2 regions of the Ornithinibacillus jepli genome follow, and region 1 is predicted to be linked to the other one. Evidence: a T-box and tRNA genes for the amino acid it is inferred to sense, from the RefSeq annotation. Region 1 holds a T-box; the other holds one or more tRNA genes.

Evidence for each region. The T-box of region 1 lies ahead of thrS (threonine--tRNA ligase). A T-box ahead of a tRNA ligase gene usually reads a tRNA of that ligase, here a tRNA-Thr.
Region 2: it encodes a tRNA-Thr, which carries the amino acid that the T-box ahead of thrS (threonine--tRNA ligase) is inferred to sense. The anticodon was not compared.

What each region holds. Positions count from the first base shown of each region.
Region 1 covers NZ_JBFEGG010000001.1:1,429,058-1,437,268, reverse strand. Annotated here, with positions in the region: gene AB1K81_RS07515 (cytosolic protein) at 68-454, shown strand; gene nrdR (transcriptional regulator NrdR) at 485-952, shown strand; gene AB1K81_RS07505 (replication initiation and membrane attachment family protein) at 1,000-2,358, shown strand; gene dnaI (primosomal protein DnaI) at 2,380-3,312, shown strand; gene ytxC (putative sporulation protein YtxC) at 3,522-4,373, shown strand; T-box leader at 4,429-4,646, shown strand; gene thrS (threonine--tRNA ligase) at 4,827-6,779, shown strand; ribosomal protein L20 leader region at 7,014-7,136, shown strand; gene infC (translation initiation factor IF-3) at 7,202-7,708, shown strand; gene rpmI (50S ribosomal protein L35) at 7,738-7,932, shown strand; gene rplT (50S ribosomal protein L20) at 8,011-8,211, shown strand, end outside.
Region 2 covers NZ_JBFEGG010000006.1:114,818-123,028, forward strand. Annotated here, with positions in the region: gene AB1K81_RS17085 (phosphomevalonate kinase) at 1-290, opposite strand, end outside; gene mvaD (diphosphomevalonate decarboxylase) at 283-1,275, opposite strand; gene mvk (mevalonate kinase) at 1,307-2,287, opposite strand; gene AB1K81_RS17100 (hydroxymethylglutaryl-CoA reductase, degradative) at 2,284-3,573, opposite strand; tRNA gene AB1K81_RS17105 (tRNA-Lys) at 3,740-3,812, opposite strand; tRNA gene AB1K81_RS17110 (tRNA-Gln) at 3,912-3,983, opposite strand; tRNA gene AB1K81_RS17115 (tRNA-Tyr) at 3,994-4,077, opposite strand; tRNA gene AB1K81_RS17120 (tRNA-Thr) at 4,115-4,190, opposite strand; tRNA gene AB1K81_RS17125 (tRNA-Val) at 4,368-4,443, opposite strand; tRNA gene AB1K81_RS17130 (tRNA-Glu) at 4,447-4,521, opposite strand; gene fabI (enoyl-ACP reductase FabI) at 4,764-5,540, shown strand; gene AB1K81_RS17140 (YwaF family protein) at 5,614-6,345, shown strand; gene AB1K81_RS17145 (GNAT family N-acetyltransferase) at 6,564-7,118, opposite strand; gene AB1K81_RS17150 (hypothetical protein) at 7,240-7,740, opposite strand; gene AB1K81_RS17155 (hypothetical protein) at 7,878-8,162, opposite strand.

The sequences.
Region 1 (8,211 bases):
TAAAACATGTTAAAATAAATAGAGTTATAGTATACGGAACTAGTCAGATTAACTAGGAGTGGATGGCATGTCTTTTGGTAAGAAGATATCACGTTTTTTTTATAACCAAGCTGAAACATCAGATAAACATTGGGATAAAGAATTGCAAACCCATTATTATAAAACGACGAAAGACAAGGGACTTGCTATGTTACAAGATCTAGTGAATAGATCGAATAAATATGAACTTAATTCCGTTTCTTCAGAGCATGGTGAATTAAGTTTTTATATTGTAAAAGGGAAAAAAGCTTTCGTCATTGCTACTGTTATTATGGTTCGTCCATATCAAACTGCGATTGATTTTACCGTTTCTAGTGAATCAGCTTTACCGTTTGATTTTGGATATAGTTCTAAAGTGGTCAAAGAACTATATGAAAAATTAAATAAAGAATTACCTTTAATCGATAAAATTTAATGTGATTGTTAGATGAATGGGGTTAATTAAATGAGATGTTCAAATTGCCAGAATAAAAATACAAAAGTACTAGATTCAAGACCAATAGAAGAAGGACGTTCTATCCGTAGAAGAAGAGAATGTGAGAAATGTGGGTATCGTTTTACTACCTTTGAACGAATTGAAGAGGTACCACTTATTGTTGTGAAGAAGGATGGTACTAGACAGGAATTTAGTAGAGAAAAACTTGTTCGAGGATTAATAAAGGCTTGTGAGAAAAGGCCAGTTTCGATAGAGAAGATTGAGTCAATTGCTTTTGATGTTGAAAAGGAATTACGTAATACTGGAGCATCAGAAATTGATAGTGAAGAAGTTGGAGAAATGGTAATGGAACGTCTTTCCGGTGTTGATGACGTAGCATATGTCCGTTTTGCGTCTGTATACCGTCAGTTTAAGGATATTAATGTTTTCCTTGATGAATTAAAAGACTTAATTCAAACAGATAAAAAGAATTCCTAATAAAAATTGAAACATCTGCAGTAAAAATCGTAGAAAGAAGGGTTAAGATGAACATAGGAAAAATATTGCCAGTGGATGGTTATACTGTTGATTTGCATGGTAATTTGCCTGTTGATTATTCAAAATCATTAACCCATCTTTATCAGCCATTGCTTGGTATGAAGGCAGTTATGCTTTATCAAACACTTTTACATGAAATGGATTTTCAAAAAGAAGTATCGATTCAAACCCACCATACATTAATGAATTACTTAAATATTTCCCTGGTTGAGATTTATGAAGCTAGATTGAAGTTGGAGGGAATTGGTTTGTTAAAAACGTTTGAAGACAAGACGCTTGAGCAAACTAATTTTCATTATATCCTTCAAGTTCCTTTTTCACCTTCTGATTTTTTCCAAGATGCAATGCTTTCGCAATTATTATATCATCATATTGGAAAAGATAAATTTTCTCTTTTAAGATCTTGTTATTCCAGAAGTATTAAACAGCCTGCTGGAAATAATATAACCGTTTCTTTCGGAGATGTATTTGAGACCATTCAAACTGAAGTAACTCCAATGCAAAATATTAATCGTATTCCTGAAAGTACTGGACCAAAATTAGAATCGGTGGATTTTTCATGGATGGAACAAATGCTTAAAGCACGAATGATTCCTTATAAACGAGTTCTAACTTCGGAAAATAAACGAATAATGAATCAAATGATGCAGTTATATGGACTTTCAGAATATGAAATTGAGAAATGTGTGCTTTGGGCATTAACAGATGAAAATAGGCTTGATATAGAAGAGTTTAAAGAAGCATGCCATGATAGTTTTAAAACTTCACGTAGAGAAGCGACCGTACAACTGACTTCAAAGCCTTTTAATCAAACACAAGTAGAGAAACATGTTCCAAAAGAGCCTGTATCTAAAGAAGAACAACTCATCCGTCATTTAGAAAATATATCACCTAAGCAACTGCTTGAAGAACTATCAAGTGGAAATTATGCATCAGAACCAGATCTAAAAGTAATTCGTGAAATTATGACAACCCAAGGGTTGCCTTCGCCGGTAATGAATGTATTAATTCATTATGTTTTGCTCCAAACTAATATGAAGCTCTCAAAGGCCTATTTAGAAAAAATTGCTAGTCATTGGTCGCGAGCAAATCTAAAGACGGCTAGAGAAGCCATGATGTTTGCGAAAAAAGAAATAGAACGGTATCGTATAGCTACTGAGAAAAAACAGCAAAACTATCAAAATTATAATAAGAAAAGCAACAAAACGGAAATAATTCCGGAATGGTTTAAGGAACGGAAACAAAATACAGTAAAAGCAAAAGCTGAAGCAACAATAGATTTAGAACGTGAAAAAGATGAAATTGCTTCTCTCTTACAAGAGTACGCTGACAGTTCGAAAAAATAATGAGTACCAAGGATGATTGACATGAAACCAGTACAATCTGAATTAAAAAAATGGATGGAAAGAAACGAAAATTTCCAGGAAAATTATAATAGGATAAAAAATGAAGTATTAAATAATCCTGAAATAAAAGAATTTCTATCGTTACATCCAGAGCTTCCAGAACGGGAAATTGAAAAAAATCTAATTAAATTATATGAGTATACCACGCAGTCAAAGCAATGTGATCAATGTTCCTCTTTAGGTGGATGTAAAAATATGATACAAGGATATTCTCCTATTCTCAGTGTAGAAAATAATGAAATTCACTTATCCTATGAGAAGTGTCATAATCGTATTGTCTTTGAAAAAGAACAAAACCAGAAAAAATTAATTCAAAGCCTATATATGCCTAAGGAAATATTAGAAGCAACAATAGATGGAATCGATCATGATCCGAACCGAAGACAAGCAATTCGTGAAATTATAGCGTTCTTAGGAGAAGTTAAAGATGGTCTTCCTAAGAAGGGACTTTATCTTTACGGGCCATTTGGAGTAGGAAAAACGTATTTTTTAGGTGCAATTGCAAATGAATTAAAGAAACATAATATTTCTTCCATGTTAATTTATATGCCTGAATTTGTTCGAGAAATTAAGTCCTCAATCAAAGATGATTCTATTAATGAAAAAATAGACTACTTTAAAAAAGCTGATGTGTTAATGTTGGATGATATCGGAGCCGAAACCCAGTCGGCCTGGTTTCGAGATGAAGTTCTTGGAACAATTTTACAATATCGCATGATGGAAAGATTACCAGTATTCTTTACTTCAAATTATAGTATGGATCAACTGGAGGACCACCTTGCTAAATCGAATCGTGGTGATATTGAAGCAGTAAAAGCTGGAAGAATCATGGAACGAATGAAACAAATAAGTAAGGAAGTTCCTATCTTTTCAAATAATAGAAGAGAACAGTAAAGTCGATAGAAGGTTTTCCTTTTATCGACTTTTTATATTTTAGCTATTTTTCAACTATGAACATAAAGCTTGATGTATCTATGTAAAATGCCCTTATTTTTATCCCTATCATTTACTAACCTTACTAGTTTTAACGGATTAATCATTTTTTAATAAGTATGTCCATATAATGTAACAGTTTGGTTTTGGATGAGGGTGATGAGACTAAAATGGATGTTTATTTTTCTTCTACAAAAGAAGTAATCAGTTTTTGTGAGCAATTATTTCATTATAACAAGAAAATCGAATTACATTGGAAAACGCATGAAGATTGGGGGAATCATTTAAGAATTGAATACCAACAGACAGACAATGAATTAGTTGATTCCGTAGTTAAATCGATGGTTGAGGTTTTTGTTAACCACCGATTAACGAATTGGATAAGGGATATTATCGAACAAATTTATTATTACTCAAATCGAGATGAAATCGAGAAAATTATGGATATTACTCACTGGTTAATTGCTGGTGAAGATGAGGAAAGTGTCCAAGTTAGAAAGCAGAAAGATGATCCACTGCAACTTCTATATTCATTATTTGTTTCGAATGTGAAGAATACAACAACTGTACACTTTGAATCAATTGTAAAATTTAGATTGAAGGTTTTTAAGGAATATTTAGTTAATATGGTTGGATTAGCGATTGATGAATATAAACGAGAAGAGGATCATCAAGAATTTGTCAATATGCTTAGAGAATACATTGCAAAGAAAGAACCAGTTTATAATGTCGTTCATATATTACAAGGAAAAACGTTCTCATTTTTTAAATCTGACGGTAAAAAGTTTTCAAGAATAGAACTAAAAATGTTAATGCAGAAGGAGCCACTCTACATAGTAGGTTTAGATGCGGATGAACTAAATCTTGCTCCATTAGTTGCAATGGCTCCGAAAAAAATTAAAATTTATGGGGATTATCCGTCAGAACCGAAAACGTTAACCGTTATTAATGTTTTCCAAGAAAGAGTTGATTTTGAGCCATTTCATAAATTTCCTTTTCCTATTTATTTAAAAAATCAATAACAGGACTTGATTATCCTTTAAACTAACGCTATAATGTGGTTTATATTTAATATATTCATCTGTAAGGATAAGGACATGATCATTTGATTCCTGTTTTGCTTAGAGAGGGAAGCCTAGTGGTGAAAGCTTCCACATACAGCCGAATGATTACCACCTTTGAACTCTATTATCGAATGTAGTAGATAATAGCGTATATCTGCGTTAAAGATTTAAAGCCGTAACTTAGGTTACGGGAATTAGGGTGGAACCACGTGACCAACGCTCGTCCCTTTGCAAATTATGCAGAGGGATGGGCGTTTTTTAATTCATCAAAATTTTCTCTTTACTGTTGTATGGCTGTGGAAATTGAACTCAAAGAGCAGTGAGCGGTCGGAATACCGAGACTCCCGCTGCTTGATACTAGCAGTAAAATAGGAAGGAACATTAGAAAAATTAGTATAAGGAGTGTTAATGATGTCAGAAATTACAATTGTATTCCCTGATGGAGCTAGTAAGGAGTTTCCTCAAGGGACAACTGGAGAAGATATTGCAGCTTCTATTTCACCAGGATTACGAAAGCAAGCGTTAGCAATTAAATTAGATGGTAAATTATTTGACTTAAAGCGTGAATTAAATCAAGGTGGAAAGATTGAAATTATTACGTATAAAAGTCCAGAAGGTGTAGAAGTTGCCCGTCACTCCACTGCACATTTAATGGCTCAAGCTATTAAGCGACTTTATAAAGATGTTAAATTTGGAGTAGGACCGGTTATTGAGGAAGGGTTCTATTATGATTTTGATATGGAAGAGAAGATCACTCCAGAAGATCTTCCGAAGATTGAAAAAGAAATGAAGCGTATTGTGGATGAAAATCTGCAAATAGAGCGTGTAGAAGTATCACGTGAAGAAGCGAAGAAAATGTTTGAAGATATAGGCGATAAATTAAAGTTAGAACTTATCGATGCAATTCCTGCAGATGAACAAGTAACTATTTATAAACAAGGAGAATTTTTTGACCTTTGCCGAGGGATACATGTACCTTCCACAAGTAAATTAAAAGCGTTTAAACTACTAAGTATCTCTGGTGCATATTGGAGAGGGGATAGCAATAATAAACAGCTTCAGCGTATTTATGGTACAGCTTTTGAAAAGCCTGCTCAAGTTGAAGAATATTTACAAATTCTAGAAGAACGAAAAGAACGTGACCACCGAAAGTTAGGTAAAGAACTAGGTATCTTTACAGTAAACCAAAAGATTGGTCAAGGTTTACCGCTTTGGTTACCAAAGGGTGCAACAATCCGTCGTCAAATTGAACGATATATCGTTGACCTGGAGGAACGTCTAGGCTATAACCATGTTTATACGCCAGTACTTGCTAACGTTGATTTGTATAAGACAAGTGGACACTGGGATCACTATCAAGAGGATATGTTCCCAACTATGCAAATGGATAATGAAGAACTAGTTCTTCGTCCAATGAACTGTCCACACCATATGATGATTTTCAAAAATCAATTATGGAGCTATCGTAACCTTCCAGTTCGTATAGCAGAACTTGGAACAATGCATCGTTATGAAATGTCTGGAGCATTGGCGGGTCTACAACGAGTTCGAGCAATGACTTTAAATGATGCACATATTTTTGCCCGTCCTGATCAATTGAAAGAAGAATTCATCCGAGTAGTTGAGTTAATTCAACATGTATATAAAGATTTTGGAATCAATGATTATTATTTCCGCTTATCATACCGTGATCCAGAAGATAAAGAAAAATATATTGATAACGATGAAATGTGGGAAATGACACAAGGTATTTTGAAAGAAACAATGGAAGACATGAATCTTGAGTATGTAGAAGCGGAAGGAGAAGCAGCGTTCTATGGTCCTAAGCTAGATGTACAAGTAAAAACTGCACTAGGTAAGGATGAAACGTTATCCACTGTACAAATTGACGTATTGTTACCAGAACGCTTTGAACTATCTTATATAGGAGAAGACGGAAAGGAACATCGTCCAGTTGTCCTTCACCGCGGTGTCGTATCTACAATGGAACGCTTTGTAGCATTCCTGCTAGAAGAATATAAAGGAGCTTTCCCAACTTGGTTAGCACCAGTTCAAGTGAAAGTGATACCAGTTTCTCCACAGGTTCACCTTGATTATGCGAAAAAAGTAGCGGAAAAATTACAATACCAAGGTGTTCGTGTGGAAGTCGATGAGCGAGATGAGAAGATTGGCTATAAGATTCGTGAAGCCCAAACAGAAAAAATACCATTTGCTCTAGTTGTTGGGGATAAAGAAGTTGAAGATGTTGCGGTTAATGTCAGAAGATACGGTGAGCAGCAATCAGTAACACTTCCTTATCAAGAATTTGAAAGTCTTATTAAAGATGAGATTGATAAGAAAGTTTTGCGTAAAAAAAATAACTGATAAGTATAGACACGTGGCAGTACTGGCCGGAAGTGGATAGTTACAAACAAAAGCTTTGGTGTAACTATCCAACTATCTCGCGTAATTATCTGCAGTTACTCGTTAGTTTCCAATTTAAATATGGTGATACTTCCATTTCTCGGATAAGTAGTGTATACTAGTTTATGAAATAGGGTTGACATTTTATTCAGTTACGTGTTAATCTATAAAAGTTGAATAAAATTGAATGATCTTGATGACAAGTAGAAGCACCCGCTTCTCACCTGATTGACACGCTTAGTAGTCGACTGGTTTACATCTTTTATGAACGATTAAAGATATGTGGGTGCATTTGTGTGCCCACATTTTTTGTTTGATTAGAACTTGTCAGGCAATGGATCAGACCCAAGAATATTTGGAGGTGGCTGGTTATTAGCAAAGATATGAACGTTAATGAAAAAATTCGTGCGAAAGAAGTACGATTAATTGATTCAAACGGGGATCAACTTGGTGTGAAATCACGTCAAGAAGCATTAGAACTTGCACAAAAAGCTAATTTGGATTTAGTTTTAGTGGCACCTAATGCAAAACCACCTGTTGCTAGAATCATGAATTACGGTAAATTCCGTTACGAGCAACAAAAGAAGGAAAAAGAAGCTCGTAAAAATCAAAAAGTTATTAACGTTAAAGAAGTACGCTTTACACCTGGAATTGGCGAACATGACTTTAATACAAAATTAAAGAATGCTCGAAAATTTTTAGAAAAAGGCGATAAAGTAAAAGCAGCTGTTCGTTTTCGCGGACGTGCAATTACTCACAAGGAGCTAGGTCAAGAGGTATTAGATCGCTTTGCAGAGGCGGTTAAGGATATCGCAACAGTGGAATCTAAGCCGAAAATGGAAGGCCGTAATATGTTCATGATGCTTGCTCCAAACAATGAAAATAAATAAGCATTTAAGCATTCGAGGAGGAAATCAACATGCCAAAAATGAAAACCCACAAAGGGTCAGCTAAACGTTTTAAGAAAACTGGTTCTGGAAAAGTAAAAAGATCACATGCTTTCACAAGCCATATGTTCGCACATAAATCTCAAAAGCAAAAGCGTAAATTACGTAAAGGTGCACTAGTTTCTTCTGGTGACTTCAAGCGTATCAAAGCAATGCTTCCTAAATAAGAGGTATACTTTTTCAAAAAGCAATTATAAAACTAAACTAAACTGACATACAACGTAATGTATTAGGAGGGAATTACTATGCCACGTGTTAAAGGTGGAACAGTTACGCGCGCACGTCGTAAACGCGTACTTAAATTAGCTAAAGGTTACTACGGTTCTAAGAGAACTCTATTTAAAACAGCAAAACAACAAGTAATGAAATCAGGTCAATATGCTTATCGTGACCGTAAAAATAAAAAGCGTGAATTCCGTAAGCTTTGGATCGCACGTATCAATGCT
Region 2 (8,211 bases), on a different contig from region 1:
ATATTTTTTTCACTCAAATACCCGAAAGCAATTGTCATCGCTTCCTGTACAAAGTTCACACGTGTATCGGTAGAGTCAATTATTACTTGCTTATCAACAAAGTTCCAGTTCAAGTTACGCAGGTTAAACTTTTCTAATGTTAATTGATTCGTTTTATTAGCATGTATATCTACATAAACAAAACGGTTTACTGCCATTGCAATTAATTTATGATACGGCTCTAATACGGCAAATTCTCCAGCAATCATTAGTTTCCCAGGCACTTGGATTGTGATAGATGAATTAGACAAGTTCCTCATCCTCTAAATAGGTTATTCCTTGACCGACACGACTTAATTTCACCTCGGTAACACCTGGAATATGCTGCAATGTTTCTTGTATTTTTGCCTCATGTTCCGGAAGATACAACACTTTCACATTTGGCCCGGCATCGATTGTGAAATATGCTGGAATTCCAGCGCTACGTAATTGTTGCACAGTTTGCATTACTGCCATCGTCGTATCCAACCAATAGGTAAAAGGTGGATTCGCTCCTAAAGTCGTGGCATGCATTTTCAAGCAGTTAGCCTCCGCAATCTCTCCTACTTTTTCAAAATCTTTATCCAGAATGCCTTGTTTAATACCTTCTAAATCAGCCGGAATACTCTCTACCCAGCCTTTAAAAAAGGGAGAAGTTTCCACCGTTCGCTTCATCCCTGATCTACTAGATACTTTTTTCATTTTAGAAGAAAGAACGACCGCTGCAACACGAATATCCCAATGCTCTTTTGGAGCAATTGGCACGGCATAGGAATCAGAACCATCCGCCTCTACTCCCTGTAGCCATTCCGCAAAGCCACCGAAAATCGAGCGACATGCAGAACCAGATCCCTGTCTAGTTAGACGAGACAACTCTGTATCAGTTAAATTTAATCCAATAGCTTTACTAGAGGCAGCTGCAAGGGCTGCAAAACCTGAAGCTGACGAAGCAAATCCCGCAGCAGTAGGTACAGCATTAATAGATTTCACTTCTGCATAAACCTCTTCTTGAGCCAATTCACGAACTAAATTTAAAAAGTTCGTTACTCGAATGCTTTGTTCGCCTTCTACTTCTTCGTCATTTAAAAGAAATGAATCCTTTGTTAAATCAGGCTTGAACTCAACAGATGTTGTTGTAAAGAAACCATCTAATGTTACCGATAAACTGTTATTAGTAGGTAAAATTAATCCTTCATCACGTTTACCCCAGTATTTTATTAATGCAATGTTTGTATGTGCTTTTGCAGTTACTTTCATGATAGGTCCCCTTTATAAAAGCCATTTCTCATTAATCTTGTTTTCTTAATACAAATGGCCAAACGGCTTGTGCTCCAAACTCTTTTAGTTTTTCAGCTAACTGTCTAGAATGGAACTCATTTTTCGCTAATGCGATAATACAACCACCATTTCCAGCACCAGTTAATTTCGCACCTAGGGCCCCTTCTTTACGAGCAAAGTTGATTAATCGATCCAATCCTTCATCACTAACACCAAGAGCAGATAACTCATGCTGTGCTTCATTTAACATTTGACCTAGTAAATTTTTGCCAGCCTTCTCTAATGCGTGTTTAGCTAGATGGGTTAATTCCCCAATTCGTTCAATTTTGGACTGAATCTTTTTCGGAGCTTTCTTTAATAGATGTGCTACTGATTCAACCGCTGATCTCGTATCACCAATACGGCCAGAATCTGCCACAATGAAATGGAAGTCCTCACCCGGGCTTATATAGCTTACCGGATTTTCTTTCTCAAACCACACCGGCGACTCAGAGGTAATGGTAAGCGTATCAATTCCACTTGGAGAACCATGGGCGAATTTCTCTGCAATATTAGCAAAGTGTAATAATTCACTTTCGGTATAGTTTACATTTGCATAAGCAAAAAGCGATCGGATAATCGCGATTGCAACAGATGCACTTGAACCTAGTCCTTTCCCTGGCGGAATAGAGGATTTAATTCGAATAATCATATCCCTGTTAGGAAGACCTAAGTATTTCAATGTTTCTTGAATACTATTTACAATTCCATCTAACGTAAGTGGAGCCGAATCCATCGGTCCATTATAAAACGTACTATCAAACTTAATCGGACCTTTACGATATTCAATAACCGACTCCACACCAACTAATGGAAACGGGATAGCGATTGCAGGTTGTCCGTGTACAACTGCATGCTCTCCAATTAAAATTAGTTTGCTATGGGCAATTCCGGTTCCACTTTTTTCCGTTTTAATTATTTTATTTGTAATGGTTAATTTCTCTGTACTCATTTTGAATATTGTTCCACCAATTCTTTAGCTTTACCTACACGGATTTCTTTCGACTTTACTAATTGTTCAGCTATAATATCAATCATCTCCCCAGTAGCGCCAGCAGCTATTGCGACAGAACGAGAATGTAATGCCATATGGCCTTTTTGAATACCGTCTGTCACGAGAGCTTTCAAAGCACCGAGATTTTGTGCTAGACCAACCGCAACGATAATTTGAGCAAGCTCAGATGCAGATTCTATATTTAACATTTTATGCGCTAATTGTGAAATCGGGTGTACACGAATTGCTCCACCTACTATTCCGATAGACATCGGTAGTTCTAATTCCCCAACTAAGTTACCTTCTTCATCAACAGACCATTTTGTCATCGAACGATAACTTCCAAAGCGCGAAGCATAAGCATGAGCTCCCGCTTCGACCGCTCTCCAATCATTACCTGTAGCTATAATAACGGGATCAATTCCATTCATTATTCCTTTGTTGTGCGTTACTGCCCGGTACGGATCAGAATCAGCAAATTCAAAAGCACTTACAACACCATCACGCACTTCTTCCCCAGAGTATTCGCCAGTAACTAATAATTTAGGGGGGATAACACATGTTGCTTTTGCAATACAACGGTCAGCAAGGTTAGACAAAATACGTAGGTATACTTTACCACCAGTTAGCTCTTCCACAGTTGGTGCTAAAGATTCAACCATCGTATTAATAATATTTGCTCCCATTGCATCACATGTATCAATATATAAATGTACAACAAGCATTGTTCCATACTGAGAACCAGGCGAATCATTAAGGATTCTAACATCTAAATCCCTAGCTCCCCCACCTCTTGCTACAATACTTGGATATGCAGCATTAGCTGCTTCAATTAATTCGTTTTTCACTTCTAGTAATTTATGTTTAGCTGCTTCGTAATCTTTACAACCAACTACTTGAATTTGGCCAATCATAATTCGTTCTGATGCTTCTGTTTTAAAACCGCCTGCATCCCTTACAATTTTAGCGATATGGCTAGCCGAAGCTACTATAGACGGCTCTTCAACTACCATCGGTATAATATAATCTTTCCCGTTTATTAAGAAATTCAATCCTAAACCTAATGGAAGTGGGAATGTTCCAATCACATTCTCAATCATTTTATCAGCAGTCTCGATTGGTAAAGCTTCCAGGGATGATAACACGCTTAAGTCATCTTCTGATAAATCAAGTGCCTCCCTTACAAGCTCTCTTCGTTCTTCAACAGTTTTTTTATAAAAACCAGGAATCCTAGAAGATTTCATACCAACCATCCTTTTATATTGTCAGTTTATTAGCAAAAACTTATAAATATCTTTAATTTACATAATGAATTACTCTATCTATTATGTTAAAAAACAGTGTAAAATGCAAATAAAAACAAGGTTACGAAAGAATCGCAACCTTGTTTTTATTTATCTATTTAAATGATGAGCCATGAAGGATTCGAACCTTCGACCCTCTGATTAAAAGTCAGATGCTCTACCGACTGAGCTAATGGCTCATATAATTGAGTAGATCTAAGCTAGTAAGTCCTGAGCGTTTTTATAAATCAGCGGTTAGCCAATAGTTTAAGAATAAAAGTCCCAGAAAATAAAAAAAGCTGGGCTACCAGGATTCGAACCTGGGAATCACGGGACCAAAACCCGTTGCCTTACCGCTTGGCTATAGCCCAATAATCTAAATGGTGGAGGGGGGCAGATTCGAACTGCCGAACCCGAAGGAGCGGATTTACAGTCCGCCGCGTTTAGCCACTTCGCTACCCCTCCATATATTTAGCTATTTTTTTGTTTTTATACAAAAAAATGGTGCCGGCCAGAGGACTTGAACCCCCAACCTACTGATTACAAGTCAGTTGCTCTACCAATTGAGCTAGGCCGGCATGGTGAATTTCACTTATTAAGTTTTATACCTTTACCATGTGGACCCCTGCATCTTCTAGCATATTCAAGGAAGTATATGCTTCGGGGTTACTCGCAGCTAATTCGGTAGGAGTATTGCTCGTTGCTCTACCAATTGAGCTAGGCCGGCATGGTGAATTTCATATAAATTTATTAAGTGGTGGAGGATACAGGGCTCGAACCTGTGACCCCCTGCTTGTAAGGCAGGTGCTCTCCCAGCTGAGCTAATCCTCCACATGGTGACCCGTACGGGATTCGAACCCGTGTTACCGCCGTGAAAGGGCGGTGTCTTAACCGCTTGACCAACGGGCCAGTATCAGTTGTTAGCTTGTCTTAGCAGTCAACGAATTTTATTATATACAGATTTTCAACCTTTGTAAAGAGGAAAACGTAATTTTTTTAAAAAAAATTTCACTAACCCTCAAACCCCTTATTCTACAGGGATATTTCCATACAGAAATAATTATTTTTTAATAAATAAATTGGTTTTTTAATTAAAAAATGATAAATTATAGTTAGGTACTAATAGTTAATCACAATTTTGGAGGTTCAATATGACTGAACTATTAAAAAATAAAAATATTGTTGTAATGGGTGTTGCAAATGAAAGAAGTATTGCTTGGGGTGTAACAAAGTCCTTACACAACGCCGGAGCAAACCTAATTTTCACAAACAGACAAGAGAGATCATATAAAAAGCTTACTAAATTGTTGGAAGAAAACAATATTGAAGCAAAGCTTATCGTTAACTGCGATGTGGCAGATGATGAGAGTATTCAAAATGCGTTTAATGAAATAAAAGAAAAAGTTGGCGTTATTCATGGCGTTGTACACGCTGTCGCATTTGCAAATCGCGATGAATTAAAAGGGGAATTTTCCAATACATCACGTGAAGGCTTCTTACTAGCACATAATATTAGTGCCTTTTCATTAGTAGCAGTTACAAAAGCTGCTAAAGAATTAATGACAGAAGGCGGTAGTATTGTTACGCAAACATATTTAGGTGCAGAAAAAGTAATTCCTAACTATAATATTATGGGAGTCGCTAAAGCTTCTTTAGAGGCTAGTGTAAGATATTTAGCAGAAGACGTTGGTAAATATGGAATTCGTGTCAACGCAGTGTCTGCAGGTCCAATTCGTACTCTAGCAGCAAAAGGGGTATCTGGTTTTAACGAAAAGCTAGGAATGGTAGAAGAAAAAGCTCCTTTACGTCGAAATGTAGATCAAGAACAAGTTGGGGATGCTACACTATTCTTTATCAGCGATCTATCCAGAGGTGTTACCGGAGAAGTATTACATGTCGATTCTGGTTACCATATAATTGGCGGATAAATATATAAACTATAAACGCTTACTAAAATATTTTTAGTAAGCGTTATTTTCTATATAAATAGGGGTGTTGGACATGGGAGAATGGTTCAGCAATAAAGTACTTTCTTCATTTCAGTTTTTTGGTATCCACCATTTATTGATGATTTTTCTATTCATATTAGGTATGGCTTTACTATTAATCTACTCCAATAAACTTCGTACTCATCATAGAATTGTCTCTATATTAAGATGGACCTTATTTACAATCCTAGTTTCATCAGAAATTAGTTATCAAACCTGGGGAATAGTAAACGGTGCATGGAACCCGCGTGAGTTCCTTCCATTTCAGCTTTGTAGTTTAGCCGGCATTCTTACAATGCTTGCACTGCTAACAAAAAACGAGAAGCTGAGCCAAATTATCTTGTTCATTGGTATTGTCCCATCGTTTCTAGCAGTAGTAACACCAGAATTACACCATGGTTATCCTCAATTTCGATTTTGGCAGTTCTTTATACATCATCTGGTCTTATCCTGGGCTTGTTTACTTTTAGTCATTACTTCTAAGTTAAAAATCACCTTTATGAAAACGATAGAGTCTTATATCTATCTTCTTATATATGCAGGGATCACAGGATTCATCATAAATCCTTTACTTAACGCTAACTTCCTTTTCCTTGCCAGAACACCTTCAGCTAACACTCCATTAAATTTACTTGGAAATGGGTTCTGGTATTATTTTAATCTTTGTCTGGTTGGATTACTTGTATTCATTGCTATATATGGTGTTTACATGCTTACTTTTCAAGTTAAAAAGGGAAGGAAATAATTCTAACAGGTTCCATTAAGAGGTGTCTCTAGCTAATTCTCATAGTAATTCGAAAAACAGATTTCAACCAAAAACACATAAAATCACATTATAATTTACTAGAAAAGGAGCTTATTTAAATCAAGCCCCTTTGGATAATAATATTCTCTTCTTTCACTAAAGCTACCCATTAGCGCAATAAGGGACAAACTTCTATTAGCTGGATTGTTCAATAAAATTTATTTTGAAATAATATGGTAAATTAGGTTATCAGTCCATTCATCAAATTCATAGATAAAACCTTTTCTTATACATTCAAATTGCATTCCAACACTTTCTGCTAATTTTATCGAAGGAGTATTATCGAGATTAATGTGTGCTTCTATACGGTGAAAGTTTAGCTTTTTAAAAGCAAGAATTATTGCTGCTTTTACAGCTTCCTTACCGTAACCTTGTCTCCAAAATTGGTTATGAATGGTATACCCGAATCTCGCCCATTGAAAATTATCCCTCATAATTGTCGAAAAATCTATTGCACCCAAATGAGCATTATCTTCTTTTCTAAATATACCAAATACATATACTTTGTCATTCACGGCCATCTGTTGATGGTTATTTACCAATTCCCCAAACCATTCTTCAGTACAAATACTCATATCTATTTTTCCTTCATCATATTTGTGCTGTGAAGGCATCCTATTATTAAATTGGGTTAACCAATTTGAGAAATCTTCTTTAATATATGGTCTTATTATTAATCTTTCTGTCTCTGTATTATAGTTAAACCTACTCAAACAAACACCTCGTTATAATTTTTAGGATAATACTAAAACACACCTATCCCTTTAAAAAATAATTCGACTAATATTCAAATTCATTCTATATTCAACGGTGGTAATGATTTCGGGAGTTTCTCTACTCCCTTTCGGACAACTGAAATTCTCTATCCCACGATAAATCTAAACCTTCTAAGAATGAATAAAATTGATTAGAATCTACTTCTTTGTATGTCATGTGTAAGAAAGGCTCACTTATATAAATTCTATTGTAGAGGATATGCATTACCGTCGTTGGTCTTCCTTCCGAGTATGAGAGACTTAACCTAAAATTGCTTTTCTCATGACTTTTATTTGAAGTCGAAGTCTTTTTCAATTCAGTTGACATTAATTGTTCGTAGATAGATTTAATAGTAGATGAATCATCTATAACAGTTGAAAATCCTTTGTCATTTTCTACATCAAAATATGTTAATTCTATTTCAGAGATGTTCCAACCCTCTCCATGATTACTGTAATAATTCTGAATTTCGGTAAATTCATTTTCAAAACTCGTGTACCTCGTCTGGTCATAAACGATATAGGATACTACAAAAACTATTATAATACCCACAACAATTAAGAAATGTTTTTTGTTCATGCAATCCCCCTTTTTCTTATTCAACTATCCTATTCCGATAGTTTAATAACGGGGGCAACTTTCCTTCTTCAAGTAATGCACCCGTTAGCAACACAACGGCAACGACAGCTTATGATGTGAATGCTCCCGTTTATTAATTATTTTTTGTTTTTTAGCTCTAAAAGTATAGGAGTTATATTTAATAAAATCGATATAATCGTCAAAACCCATAACGCTGTTTCCATCGTAGGCACTACATCTATTAAAGCAGACCAATCTTCCACCTTTACCCAATTGGACACCATGCTGTATTGCGCAACAAGTGTAAGAGCTGTAAATGATAATCCTATTGCCATTGGCAATTTATAATCTTTACCTGTTCCATACATATAAAGATTTATGAAAGTTGCTACTATAGAAATTAGTCCCAATCCTAACCACATAACTATACCTCCATTATAATTTTATTTTAGATGAACATATGTCTACATA